DNA from 3 places in the Streptomyces sp. NPDC090021 genome. Region 2 is predicted to be linked to each of the others. Evidence: riboswitches for the same ligand, from Rfam matches in the RefSeq annotation. Region 2 holds a riboswitch; each other region holds the start of a gene.

The links. Region 2 has a riboswitch for thiamine pyrophosphate ahead of thiO (glycine oxidase ThiO). Riboswitches for the same ligand answer to the same signal wherever they lie in the genome.
Region 1: linked by a shared signal. The riboswitch ahead of thiC (phosphomethylpyrimidine synthase ThiC) and the one ahead of thiO (glycine oxidase ThiO) in region 2 are both predicted to bind thiamine pyrophosphate.
Region 3: linked by a shared signal. The riboswitch ahead of ACIPXC_RS18110 (thiamine ABC transporter substrate binding subunit) and the one ahead of thiO (glycine oxidase ThiO) in region 2 are both predicted to bind thiamine pyrophosphate.

The regions. Positions count from the first base shown of each region.
Region 1 is NZ_JBIVFO010000005.1:144,660-148,864, reverse strand. Features, by position in the region: gene ACIPXC_RS05450 (hypothetical protein) at 1-405, shown strand, start outside; gene thiC (phosphomethylpyrimidine synthase ThiC) at 636-2,432, opposite strand; TPP riboswitch at 2,426-2,571, opposite strand; gene ACIPXC_RS05440 (YibE/F family protein) at 2,611-4,041, shown strand; gene ACIPXC_RS05435 (SsgA family sporulation/cell division regulator) at 4,127-4,205, opposite strand, start outside.
Region 2 is NZ_JBIVFO010000042.1:35,820-40,024, forward strand. Features, by position in the region: gene thiE (thiamine phosphate synthase) at 1-301, opposite strand, end outside; gene ACIPXC_RS28300 (Rv2175c family DNA-binding protein) at 377-742, opposite strand; gene ACIPXC_RS28305 (NAD(P)/FAD-dependent oxidoreductase) at 827-2,047, opposite strand; TPP riboswitch at 2,129-2,240, shown strand; gene thiO (glycine oxidase ThiO) at 2,238-3,407, shown strand; gene thiS (sulfur carrier protein ThiS) at 3,404-3,604, shown strand; gene ACIPXC_RS28320 (thiazole synthase) at 3,610-4,205, shown strand, end outside.
Region 3 is NZ_JBIVFO010000020.1:71,759-75,963, forward strand. Features, by position in the region: gene frr (ribosome recycling factor) at 1-93, shown strand, start outside; gene ACIPXC_RS18100 (phosphatidate cytidylyltransferase) at 93-1,169, shown strand; gene rlmN (23S rRNA (adenine(2503)-C(2))-methyltransferase RlmN) at 1,303-2,418, shown strand; TPP riboswitch at 2,477-2,586, shown strand; gene ACIPXC_RS18110 (thiamine ABC transporter substrate binding subunit) at 2,672-3,772, shown strand; gene ACIPXC_RS18115 (ABC transporter permease) at 3,886-4,205, shown strand, end outside.

The DNA of each region.
Region 1 (4,205 bases), on a different contig from region 2:
ACCACTGAGAATTACCAGGACGGCCGCCTCATCGGCCTCCATCTCGACAACTGGGACAAGCTCAACTACGGGCAGAAGACGACCGGCCGACGCCGCCTCGCCCTCAATTTGGGCCCCGGAACCCGTTACATCCTTCTGGGCGCCCTCGACGCCCAAGCCGTCTGCCGGGCAGTCCACCCCGAGGACTATGCGTACCGCTGCCCCAGCACGGACGACTACCGCGCCCACGTCGCCGCAAGGCACCCCATCCGGTGCATCCGGATCCGCCTCGCACCCGGCGAGGGCTACATCGCCCCCACGGAGTACCTGCTACACGACGGCTCCACCGAAAACCAGGACCAGCCGTCGGCCATGGCCTTCTGGCTCGGCCGCTGGCAGCGCGGCACCCTGCCGTCCCTCGTCTGATCGCGACGCCGCCACCTCGGTCACATCGACCCGCAGGTGGACCTCCGGTTCAGGTCGTCTGGCCTGGGGCGCCGCCCAGAGGGACTGACACAGACGGTCCCGGTTCGAAATGGCGGAACCGGGACCGTGTGCTGAGGGACGATCTATCGTCAGAAGATCAGGCGACAGAACGGCGAAGGCTGGCCGACGACTCCCCCCGGAATGTCGTCGGCCAGCCACGTTCGCGCAGGTCAGTCGGCCAGCGGCAGGTAGACCCGGTTACCCGAGGCCGCGAACTCCGCCGACTTCTTGAGCATGCCTTCGGCGATCTCCGCCTCCGACGCGGCAGGCTCGTCGCCGCCGAACTGCTCTGTGATGCTTCTGCTGATCTTCATGGAGCAGAACTTCGGACCGCACATGGAGCAGAAGTGCGCGGTCTTCGCCGGCTCGGCGGGCAGGGTCTCGTCGTGGAACTCACGGGCCGTGTCCGGGTCGAGCGCCAGGTTGAACTGGTCTTCCCAGCGGAACTCGAACCGCGCGTCGGACAGGGCGTCGTCCCACTCCTGGGCGCCCGGGTGGCCCTTGGCGAGGTCCGCGGCGTGCGCCGAGATCTTGTAGGTGATGACGCCGGTCTTGACGTCGTCCCGGTTGGGCAGGCCCAGGTGCTCCTTGGGCGTGACGTAGCAGAGCATCGCCGTGCCCCACCAGGCGATCATCGCGGCGCCGATGCCCGACGTGATGTGGTCGTAGGCGGGCGCGACGTCGGTGGTCAGCGGGCCGAGCGTGTAGAACGGCGCCTCCTCGCAGATCTCCTGCTGGAGGTCGATGTTCTCCTTGATCTTGTGCATCGGGACGTGGCCCGGACCCTCGATCATCGTCTGCACGTTGTGGCGCTTGGCGATGGTGTTGAGCTCGCCCAGCGTCTTCAGCTCGGCGAACTGGGCCGCGTCGTTGGCGTCCGCGATGGAACCGGGGCGCAGGCCGTCACCCAGCGAGTACGTGACGTCGTACGTCGCCAGGATCTCGCAGAGTTCCTCGAAGTTCGTGTAGAGGAAGTTCTCCTTGTGGTGCGCGAGGCACCACGCAGCCATGATCGAGCCGCCGCGCGAGACGATGCCGGTCTTGCGACGGGCGGTCAGCGGGACGTACGGCAGCAGCACGCCGGCGTGGACCGTCATGTAGTCGACGCCCTGCTCGGCCTGCTCGATGACCGTGTCCTTGTAGATTTCCCAGGTCAGGTCCTCGGCGCGGCCGTCGACCTTCTCCAGCGCCTGGTACAGCGGCACGGTGCCGATCGGGACGGGGGAGTTGCGCAGCACCCACTCGCGGGTGGTGTGGATGTTGCGGCCCGTCGAGAGGTCCATGACCGTGTCCGCGCCCCATCGGGTCGCCCAGGTCATCTTCTCCACCTCCTCCTCGATGGAGGAGGTGACGGCGGAGTTGCCGATGTTGGCGTTGACCTTCACCAGGAACTTCTTGCCGATGATCATCGGCTCGATCTCCGGGTGGTTCACGTTCGCCGGGAGCACCGCGCGACCTGCGGCGATCTCCTCGCGGACGACCTCGGGGGAGACGTTCTCGCGGATCGCGACGTACTCCATCTCCGGGGTGATCTCCCCGCGGCGGGCGTACGCGAGCTGCGTGACGGCGGCACCGTCACGGCCCCGGCGGGGCTGGCGCGGACGGCCCGGGAAGACCGCGTCGAGGTTCTTGAGGCCACCGCGCGGCGAGGTGTGCTTGATGCCGTCGTCCTCGGGGCGGACCGGGCGCCCGGCGTACTCCTCGGTGTCGCCGCGGCCGATGATCCAGTTCTCGCGCAGCGGCGCGAGACCCCGTCGCACATCGGTCTCGATCTGCGGGTCGGTGTACGGACCGGACGTGTCGTAGAGCGTCACGTCCTTGCCGTTGGTGAGGTGGACCTGGCGGACCGGCACCCGGATGTCGGGGCGGGAGCCCGCCACGTAGCCCTTGTGCCAGCCCGGCTTGCGCTCGGTCGAGCCGTCGGCGTCGTGGCTGACGGCAGGCGTGCGTGCGTCCTGAATGGTCATGAGACCTATCTCCCTACGCCGGCATTACCCGGTAACAGGTTCGGCGGTCGACGCAGCCTCCTCCCGTACGCATCCGTGATGCGCGTACGGTGATCAGCGTCCTCTCAGCCCGGTGCTCCGAGCTCCCGCGTTGTGCAAAGTAGCCCCCACGCTAGCGTCATCCATGGCGTGCTGAACAGTGGGCCCCCTCATCTCTTGCGATGATCTGCTGGTGACGTCATCGCCGCAGCCCCCCACCGAGCCCCCCGAGCCCAGTGCCCACTCCGGCCACGCGCACGACGGCCCCAGCCATTCCCCCGGCCAGTCATCGGGCCACTCACACGGCCATTCGCACAGTCATGCACACGGGCCGGCGGCCCCCGTCTCGAAGCACCTGCGCAAGGTCATCGCGGCTGTGCTGATCCCGTTCGCCGCCGCCGTCCTCGTCGGCCTGGCGGTGCTCTGGCCGGGCGGCACGCCCGGCCACGAGCGGACCGGAGTGGGCTTCGACCGGCAGACCCAGCAGGCCAAGGTCGTCTCGCTGGAACAGGTCGACTGCAAGTCCGTGAACGCCTCGCAGGCGCCGGCGACCGGCGGGTCCCCGTCGGGCGGCGCGGCGCGGGCCGCTCAGACCGGGGACTGCAAGAAGGCCACCGTCGAGATCGGCAGCGGCCCGGATAAGGGGCGCACCTTCGTCGAGATCGTCCAGCCGGGCGCGCCACGGCAGTTGGCCGACGGCCAGGAGGTGGTGGTGGCCTACGCCCCGGACGCGCCCCGCGACCTGCAGTACTCGGTGATCGACGTGAACCGCAAGGTCCCGCTGGCGGTGCTGGCCGGCATCTTCGCGCTCGCGGTCGTCCTCGTCGGGCGGATGCGCGGGCTGTTCGCGCTGATCGCGCTGGTCGTCAGCTTCGGCGTGCTGACGCTGTTCATCCTGCCCGCCATCCTCCAGGGATCGAATCCCCTGGTGGTCGCGGTGGTCGGGGCGAGCGCGATCATGCTGATCGCGCTCTACCTGTGCCACGGTCTGACCGCCCGCACTTCGGTGGCGGTCCTCGGCACGCTCGTGTCGCTGCTGCTGATCGGCTTGCTGGGGTCGGTGTTCATCGACTGGGCGTTCCTCAGCGGCAACACCGACGACAACACGGGGCTGATCCACGGGCTGTACCCGGACATCGACATGAGCGGTCTGCTGCTCGCCGGCATCATCATCGGATCGCTGGGCGTGCTCGACGACGTGACGGTCACCCAGACCTCGGCGGTATGGGAACTCCACCAGGCCGACCCGTCGATGGGGCCGCGGGCCGTCTACCGGGCGGCCATCAGGATCGGCCGCGACCACATCGCGTCGGTGGTCAACACCCTGGTGCTGGCCTACGCGGGCGCCGCGCTCCCCCTGCTCCTGCTGTTCTCCATCGCCAACAGCAGCATGGGGTCGGTCGCGAACAGCGAGCTGGTCGCGGTGGAGATCGTACGCACCCTCGTCGGCTCGATCGGGCTGGTCGCCTCGGTGCCCGTGACGACGGCGCTGGCCGCGCTGGTGGTTTCGGCCGACCGGCCGGAATCCCCGGCCGTCGCACCGGGCTCGGGACCGGTGCGCGGCGGCCGGGGCCGGCGGCGCAAGCGCTGAAGGGCTGAGCGCTGGAGCGCTTGAAGGGCTGCGCGCTGATGGGCTGAGCGCTGGAGGGCTGGGGGGCTGGGGGGCTGGGGGCTGTTCAGCCAGCGTTCTGCTCGTTGTGCTTCGACTCGGCCAGGATCCTGCCGAGCGCCTCGTCCAGGTGTTCCTCGAAGTCC
Region 2 (4,205 bases):
CGCCGAGGATGGCGCGGGCCGCGGGGACGGGGATGTCGCCCTGTCCGAGGTGCAGTACGTCGGAGCCGATGGCGTGGGCGACGTCGGCTCGGTCGTTCACGGCGAGGAGCCTGCCGTGACGGCGCGCGGCCTCGGCGAAGACCTGGAGGTGTTCCAGCTCCTCGCCCGCCTCCATGCCCTTGTCGCGGAGCTGGACGATGTCCACGCCCCCGGCCAGGACGGCGTCGAGGAACTCGGGGAGGTCACCCTGGCGCTTGCGGGCGTCCGTGCACAGGTAGAGCCGGGCGTCGGACAGCTGCATGGGTGTACCCCCCGTGATGGAGGCGGTGTACGGGCGCGGGGCCCGTACACCGCGGTGGAGCTACTGCGGATCAGGTCAGAGGGCGAGCGCCTGAGCGCGGCGCTTCACCTCCGTGCCGCGATTCTCGCTCAGCGCCTGGGCGGGGGTGCCCGGCAGGGTCGGGTCGGCGGTGAAGAGCCACTCCAGCATCTCCTCGTCGGAGAAGCCGTCGTCGCGCAGGACGGTCAGCAGGCCGACGAGGCCCTTGACCACCTTGTCGCCGTCGATGAACGGCGCCGGAACCTGCAGGGCCCGGTTCTCGCCCCGGCGGACGGCGATGAGCTGCCCTTCCTTGACCATCTGGCGGACCCGCGTCACCTCGACGTTCAGCATCTCCGCGATGTCGGGGAGGTACAGCCAGTCGGGGACGAGGGAATCGATCTTTGCGTCAATCTCGGTCACAGGCCAAGCCTGCCACCTCCCACCGGCAGCCGGTAGCCGGGCGGACCGTCCGTGGCACGCCGCCCCGGCCGGGCGGGCCGCCGGCTACGCGGTGGCCGATTTCAGCGGGGTGCCCGGGTCGGCGACCCGGACCGGGTCCACCGGGACGCCGGCCTCGATCAGCCTGCGGCCCTGCGCCAGGTCGCGGGGGCGGCCGACCGCGAGGACCGCGACCAGGGCGCCGTCCCGCAGCCAGCACACCGACCAGGTCTCCTGGCCGGTGTCGCCGCGCCGGACGAGGGTGTCGGCCCCGCCGTGGTGGCCGGCGTACTGCACGAAGCGCCCGAACTGCTCGGACCAGAAGTACGGCACCGGGTCGTAGACCGCGGTGGGTTCCCCGGCCAGGATGTTCGCCGCGACGGCGCGCGGGCCCTGGAGGGCGTTGTCCCAGTGGTGGACCAGCAGCCGCGTCCCGTAGCGCCCGGACGGGAAGGAGGCGCAGTCGCCGACCGCGTACACCCCCGGCAGGGAGGTCAGCAGGTGGGCGTCCGCGGTGACCGAGCCGTCCGCCCCGCGCTCCACTCCGGACCCGGCCAGCCATCCCGTGGCGGGGCGCGCGCCGATCCCCACGACCACCGCGTCGGCGGGCAGGGTCCTGCCGTCGCCCAGGAGGACCCGTCCCTCCTCCACCGCGGTCACCTTCGCGCCGGTGATCAGTTCGGCGCCGGCCTGTGCGTACCAGCGAGCCATCGGCTCGGCGACCTCGGCGGGCAGGGCGCCCGCCAGCACCCGGTCGGCCGCCTCGACGACGGTCACCGCGCAGCCCGCCTCCCGGGCGGCGGTGGCGAACTCGGCGCCGATCCAGCCCGCGCCGACGACCACGACCCGGGAGGCGGCCGCCAGGACCGGGCGCAGCCGCGCCGCGTCGTCCAGCGTGCGCAGCAGGTGGACTCCCGGGACGCCCTCGGTGCCCGGGAGGGGCAGCGGCTGCGCGCCGGTCGCCAGGACGAGGGTCCCGTACGGGACCGGTCCCGCCTCGGTGTCCAGCTCGTGGTCGGCGGCCCGCAGTCCGGTGACCTCCGTACCGAGGCGGAGTGCGATGTCCAGGCCTTCGAAGTCCACGTCGAAGGCGGAGTCCTCGGCCTTGCCGAGCAGTACCGCCTTGGACAGCGGGGGGCGGTCGTAGGGCTGGTGGGGTTCGGCTCCCAGCAGGGTCACGGGGCCCGTGAAGCCCTGCTCGCGCAGGGCGACCGCGGTCTGCACCCCGGCCATTCCGGCGCCGACGATCACGACGCCGCGCTGATTCTGTTCCGTCTGCTCGCTCACGCGGCCACCCTAATCTTCTGACGCTCCGTCAGGAACAGGTGCCGCCTTACCCGCCGTCCACGGCCGGGATAGTCTGGCAACCGTACCTATCGCGGGAGTCCGGCGCACCGGGCTGAGAGGGAGGCTGTCCGGCCTCCGACCGTACGAACCTGATCCGGGTCATGCCGGCGAAGGGAGGGGCTGGACGCCCATGCACTCGTCTCGAAAGGGATCCGACGTCCTCGTCATCGGGGGCGGCATCATCGGCCTGGTCACCGCCTGGCGGGCGGCGGCCCGCGGACTGAGCACCGTACTCGCCGACCCGGCACCGGGCGGCGGCGCCGCCCGGGTCGCGGCCGGCATGCTCGCCCCGGTCACCGAACTGCACTACGGCGAGGAGGCCCTCCTCGGGCTCGGTCTCGCCTCCGCCGAACGCTATCCGCGGTTCGCCGCCGAGCTCGCGCAGGCGGGCGGCGGCATGGACATCGGCTACCGCGCCTGCGGCACCCTCGCCGTCGCCCTCGACGCCGACGACCGCCTCCACCTGCGCGAACTGCACGCCCTCCAGCGCCGCTGCGGCCTGGAGTCCGCATGGCTCACCGGCCGCGAGTGCCGCCGTCTGGAACCCATGCTCGCCCCGGGCGTGCGCGGCGGACTGCGCGTCGACGGCGACCACCAGGTCGACCCGCGCCGGCTCGCGGCCGCCCTGCTGGCCGCTTGCGAAGGCGCCGGGGTGACCGTCCACCGGGCGGCCGCCGAACAGCTGCTCACCACCGCGGACCGGGCGACCGGCGCCCTCCTCGACGACGGTACGGAGCTGCGCGCCGACCAGGTGGTCCTGGCCGCGGGTTCGCTCAGCGGCAGGCTGGCGGGCGTACCCGCCGAGGTGCTGCCGCCCGTGCGGCCGGTCAAGGGTCAGGTGCTGCGGCTCGCCGTGCCCCCCGCCTACGCGCCCTTCCTCTCCCGCACCGTACGGGCGGTCGTGCGCGGCAGCCACGTCTACCTCGTGCCCCGCGAGAACGGCGAACTCGTCATCGGCGCCACCAGCGAGGAACTCGGCTGGGACACCACCGTCACCGCGGGCGGGGTCTACGAACTCCTGCGCGACGCGCACGAACTGGTACCCGGCATCACCGAACTCCCGCTCACCGAGACCCGGGCGGGGCTGCGTCCCGGCTCGCCCGACAACGCCCCCCTGCTGGGCCCGACCGACCTGCCCGGCCTGCACCTGGCCACCGGGCACTACCGCAACGGGGTGCTGCTGACCCCGCTCACCGGCGAGGTGATGGCCGAGCTGCTGGTCACCGGCGAACTGCCCGAGATCGCACGCCCCTTCGCCCCCCGACGCTTCTCCGCCGCACGTCAGGAGTCGTACGCATGACCATCTCCGTCAACGGCGAGCCGCGCGAGGTCGCGGCCGACACCACGCTCGACACCGTCGTCGCCGACCTGACCGCGGCCGCCTCCGGGGTGGCCGCCGCACTCAACGAGACCGTGGTCCCGCGCGGCCAGTGGCCGGCCACCCCCGTGGGCGACGGCGACCGCGTGGAGATCCTCACCGCGGTCCAGGGAGGCTGACCGGCATGGCCGACGACCTCTTCACCCTGGGCGACCGGACCTTCTCCTCCCGCCTGATCATGGGCACGGGCGGCGCCCCGAGCCTGGACGTGCTGGAACGCGCCCTGGTCGCGTCCGGCACCGAACTCACCACCGTGGCCATGCGCCGCCTGGACCCGACGGTGCAGGGCTCCGTCCTCTCCGTCCTGACCCGGCTCGGCATCTCGGTCCTGCCCAACACCGCGGGCTGCTTCACCGCGGGCGAGGCCGTCCTCACCGCCCGGCTCGCGCGGGAGGCCCTCGGCACCGACTGGATCAAGCTGGAGGTGGTCGCGGACGAACGGACCCTCCTGCCCGACGGTGTCGAACTGCTGGACGCCGCCGAGGTCCTGGTGGACGAGGGCTTCACCGTCCTGCCGTACACCAACGACGATCCCGTGCTCGCGCGCAAGCTGGAGGACGTGGGCTGCGCGGCGATCATGCCGCTCGGCTCCCCCATCGGATCCGGGATGGGCATCCGCAACCCGCACAACTTCGAGCTCATCACGGAGCGCGCGGGGGTCCCGGTGATCCTGGACGCGGGAGCGGGCACGGCGTCGGACGCCGCGCTGGCGATGGAACT
Region 3 (4,205 bases), on a different contig from region 2:
GCGGAGAAGGAGCTCGACGACACCACCGCGAAGTACGTCGCGCAGGTGGACGAGCTCCTCAAGCACAAGGAAGCCGAGCTCCTCGAAGTCTGATGAACGACTCTTCCTGGCAGCCGGAGCCGGTTCCGGCGGGTCCCGCATACGATGCGCAGGTGGGCCCGCACACTCGGCCCATGCCCATCGTGCCCGATGCCGCCGGCCGTGACTTCGACGACCGGGAAGCACGCGATCGGGGGGCCGCCCCGCACGGCGGCTCCCCCTTCCGCGCCGATACGCCGCCGCAGGAGCCCATGCCCAGCCCCCCGCCTCCGCATGCCGAGCACCCGCAGGACTCCTCCCCCCCGCCGCAGAAGAAGCGCGCGGGGCGGGACCTGCGCGCCGCGATAGGGGTGGGCGTAGGCCTCGGCGCGGTGATCTTCGCCTCTCTCCTGATCGTCAAGGCGGTCTTCGTCGGCGTCGTCGTCGTGGCGGTCGTCGTCGGCCTGTGGGAGCTCACCTCCCGGCTGCAGGAGAAGAAGGGCATCAAGGCCCCTCTGGTCCCGCTCGCGGTCGGTGGCGCGGCCATGGTCGTCGCCGGATACGTCCGGGGGGCCGAGGGCGCCTGGGTGGCCATGGCACTGACCGTGCTGGCCGTCCTGGTGTGGCGGATGACCGAGCCCCCCGAGGACTACCTCAAGGACGTCACGGCGGGTGCCTTCGCGGCGTTCTACGTGCCCTTCCTGGCCACCTTCGTCGCGATGCTGCTCACCGCCGACGACGGGCCGCAGCGTGTGATCACCTTCCTGCTCCTGACCGTGGTCAGTGACACCGGGGCCTACGCGGTGGGCTGGCGCTTCGGGAAGACCAAGCTCGCGCCGCGCATCAGCCCCGGCAAGACCCGCGAGGGCCTCTTCGGCGCGGTGGCCTTCGCCATGGCCGCCGGCGCGCTCTGCATGGAGTTCCTGATCGACGGCGGAGCCTGGTGGCAGGGCCTGCTGCTCGGCCTCGCGGTCGCGGTCAGCGCCACCCTGGGCGACCTGGGCGAGTCGATGATCAAGCGGGACCTGGGCATCAAGGACATGGGCACCCTGCTGCCGGGCCACGGCGGCATCATGGACCGGCTGGACTCGCTGCTGCCCACCGCCCCGGTGGTGTGGCTGCTGCTGGCGGCCTTCGTCGGCACCGGCTGACCGGTCCCGGTCGGGTTATCCTGGAGGGCGCGCCGCGCGTACGCGGCGCGCCCTTTCCGTCCAGCGGCTTCAGCCGCGGACCGGCCCTGCACGCGCGGGGTGACCCCCACCTCGTCGTACTGAGGAGTACCGCATGGCCCCCCGTCCCGCTCCGGGTGAGCTCACCTTCGTCGCTCCCCGCGGGGCCAAGAAGCCGCCCCGGCACCTCGCGGACATGACCCCGGCCGAGCGCCGCGAAGCGGTCGCCGCGATCGGTGAGAAGCCCTTCCGGGCCAAGCAGCTCTCCCAGCACTACTTCGCCCGCTACGCGCACGACCCGGCCGAGTGGACCGACATCCCGGCGGGCTCCCGGACCAAGCTCCAGCAGGAGCTCCTCCCGGACCTGATGAACGTCATCCGGCACATCAGCTGCGACGACGACACCACCCGCAAGACCCTGTGGAAGCTGCACGACGGCACGCTCGTCGAGTCCGTCCTGATGCGCTACCCCGACCGGGTCACCATGTGCATCTCCTCGCAGGCCGGCTGCGGCATGAACTGCCCGTTCTGCGCCACCGGCCAGGCGGGCCTGGACCGCAACCTCTCCACCGCCGAGATCGTGCACCAGATCGTCGACGGCATGCGCGCCCTGCGCGACGGCGAGGTCCCCGGCGGCCCCGCCCGGCTGTCGAACATCGTCTTCATGGGCATGGGCGAACCGCTGGCCAACTACAACCGCGTCGTCGGCGCCATCCGCCGGCTCACCGACCCGGAGCCCGACGGCCTGGGCCTGTCCCAGCGCGGCATCACCGTCTCCACCGTCGGCCTGGTCCCGGCCATGCTGCGGTTCGCCGACGAGGGCTTCAAGTGCCGTCTCGCCGTCTCGCTGCACGCGCCGGACGACGAGCTGCGCGACACCCTGGTCCCGGTGAACACCCGCTGGAAGGTCCGCGAGGTCCTCGACGCGGCCTGGGAGTACGCCGAGAAGTCCAGCCGGCGGATCTCGATCGAGTACGCCCTGATCCGTGACATCAACGACCAGGCCTGGCGCGGCGACCTCCTGGGCCGGCTGCTCAAGGGCAAGCGCGTCCACGTCAACCTGATCCCGCTGAACCCGACGCCCGGCTCGAAGTGGACCGCCTCGCGGCCCGAGGACGAGAAGGCCTTCGTCGAGGCGATCGCCCGCCACGGTGTGCCCGTGACCGTGCGTGACACCCGCGGTCAGGAGATCGACGGCGCGTGCGGCCAGCTCGCAGCCTCGGAGCGCTAGCCTCCGCTTCCGGCCGGCCCCATTCGGCCACGGGGTACCCTGTGGCCGAACCAATTGCATATTCCGACAGGGGAGCGCCACAGCGCTGAGAGTGCGGTATCCGTCATCCGCAGACCCTCTGAACCTCGCCCCGGTCATTCGGGGTAGGAAGTTCGGTCACCACTCAAGCTGTTGCGCCCTGCCCGGCGTCCGCTCGCACAGAGCGCCGGTCAGGGCCGCGTCTTCTCCTGGTCATCCCAGGAGGAATTCACCAGTGAGCACCACCAGGAAGATCGCGGGCGCCGCGCTCGCGGCCGCGCTGGGCGTCACCACGCTCAGCGCCTGTGGCGGCGGCGACGCCAAGGACAAGCCCGCCGGCACGAGCGACGCCCCGAAGTCCAAGACCGTCACGCTCGTCTCCCACGACTCCTTCAACGTGACCGAAGCGGTCCTCAAGGAGTTCGAGCAGCAGAGCGGCTACACCGTCAAGGTGCTGAAGTCCGGTGACGCGGGCGCCGCCCTGAACCAGGAGATCCTCACCAAGGGCTCCCCGCGCGGCGACGTCTTCTTCGGCGTGGACAACACCCTGCTCTCGCGCGCCCTCGACAACGGCATCTTCACCCCCTACGAGGCCAAGGGCCTGGGCGGGGTGAAGCCCGAGTACGTGCTCGACAAGGAGCACCGGGTCACCCCGGTCGACTCCGGCGACATCTGCGTCAACTACGACAAGGCCTACTTCGCCGACAAGAAGATCGCCCCGCCGCAGACGCTGGACGACCTGGTCAAGCCCGAGTACAAGAACCTGCTGGTCGTCGAGAACGCCGCGACCTCCTCTCCCGGCCTCGGCTTCATGCTCGCCTCCGTCGGCAAGTACGGCGAGGAGGGGTGGAAGGACTACTGGACCAAGCTGAAGGCCAACGGCGTCGAGGTCGTCGACGGCTGGGAGCAGGCCTACAACGAGCGGTTCTCCGGCTCCGCGGGCGGCAAGAAGGCCAAGGGCGACCGCCCGCTGGTCGTCTCCTACGCCTCCAGCCCGCCGGTCGAGGTCCTCTACGGCGAGCCGCAGCCGGCCGAGGCCCCCACGGGCGTCTCCACCGGCACCTGCTTCCGCCAGGTCGAGTTCGCGGGCCTGCTGAAGGGCGCGAAGAACGAGGAGGGCGGCAAGGCCCTCGTGGACTTCATGATCAGCAAGAAGTTCCAGGAGGACATGCCGCTCCAGATGTTCGTGAACCCCGTGGTCAAGGACGCCGCGCTGCCGGAGCTGTTCACCCAGCACGGTGTGGTGGTCGAGAAGCCCGAGAACGTCGCTCCGGAGACCATCGCCGAGAACCGTGAGCAGTGGGTCAAGGCATGGACCGCGCTCGTCGTGAAGTAAGCGGTACGAAGGACCCGGGCGCGGCGCCGCACGACGCCGCCCCGGTCCCCGGACCGGGGCGGACACCCGGACAGGGCGAGAGCGGGCGCGCCACCGCCGTCCGCCTCGCCCTGATGGCCGTCCCCCTGGCCTTCTTCGGGCTGTTCTTCGCCTACCCCGTCACCGCGATCGTCGGCCGCGGCCTCAAGACCGACACCGGCTGGCAGTTCGGCCGGTTCGGTGAGGTCCTGGCCCGGCCCGACATCGCCGACGTGCTGTGGTTCACCACCTGGCAGGCGCTCGCCTCCACCGTGCTCACCCTGCTGATCGCACTCCCCGGCGCGTACGTCTTCGCGCGCTTCGAGTTCCCCGGCAAGCAGCTGCTGCGGGCGGTCGTGACCGTCCCCTTCGTGCTCCCGACCGTCGTCGTGGGCACCGCCTTCCTCGCCCTGCT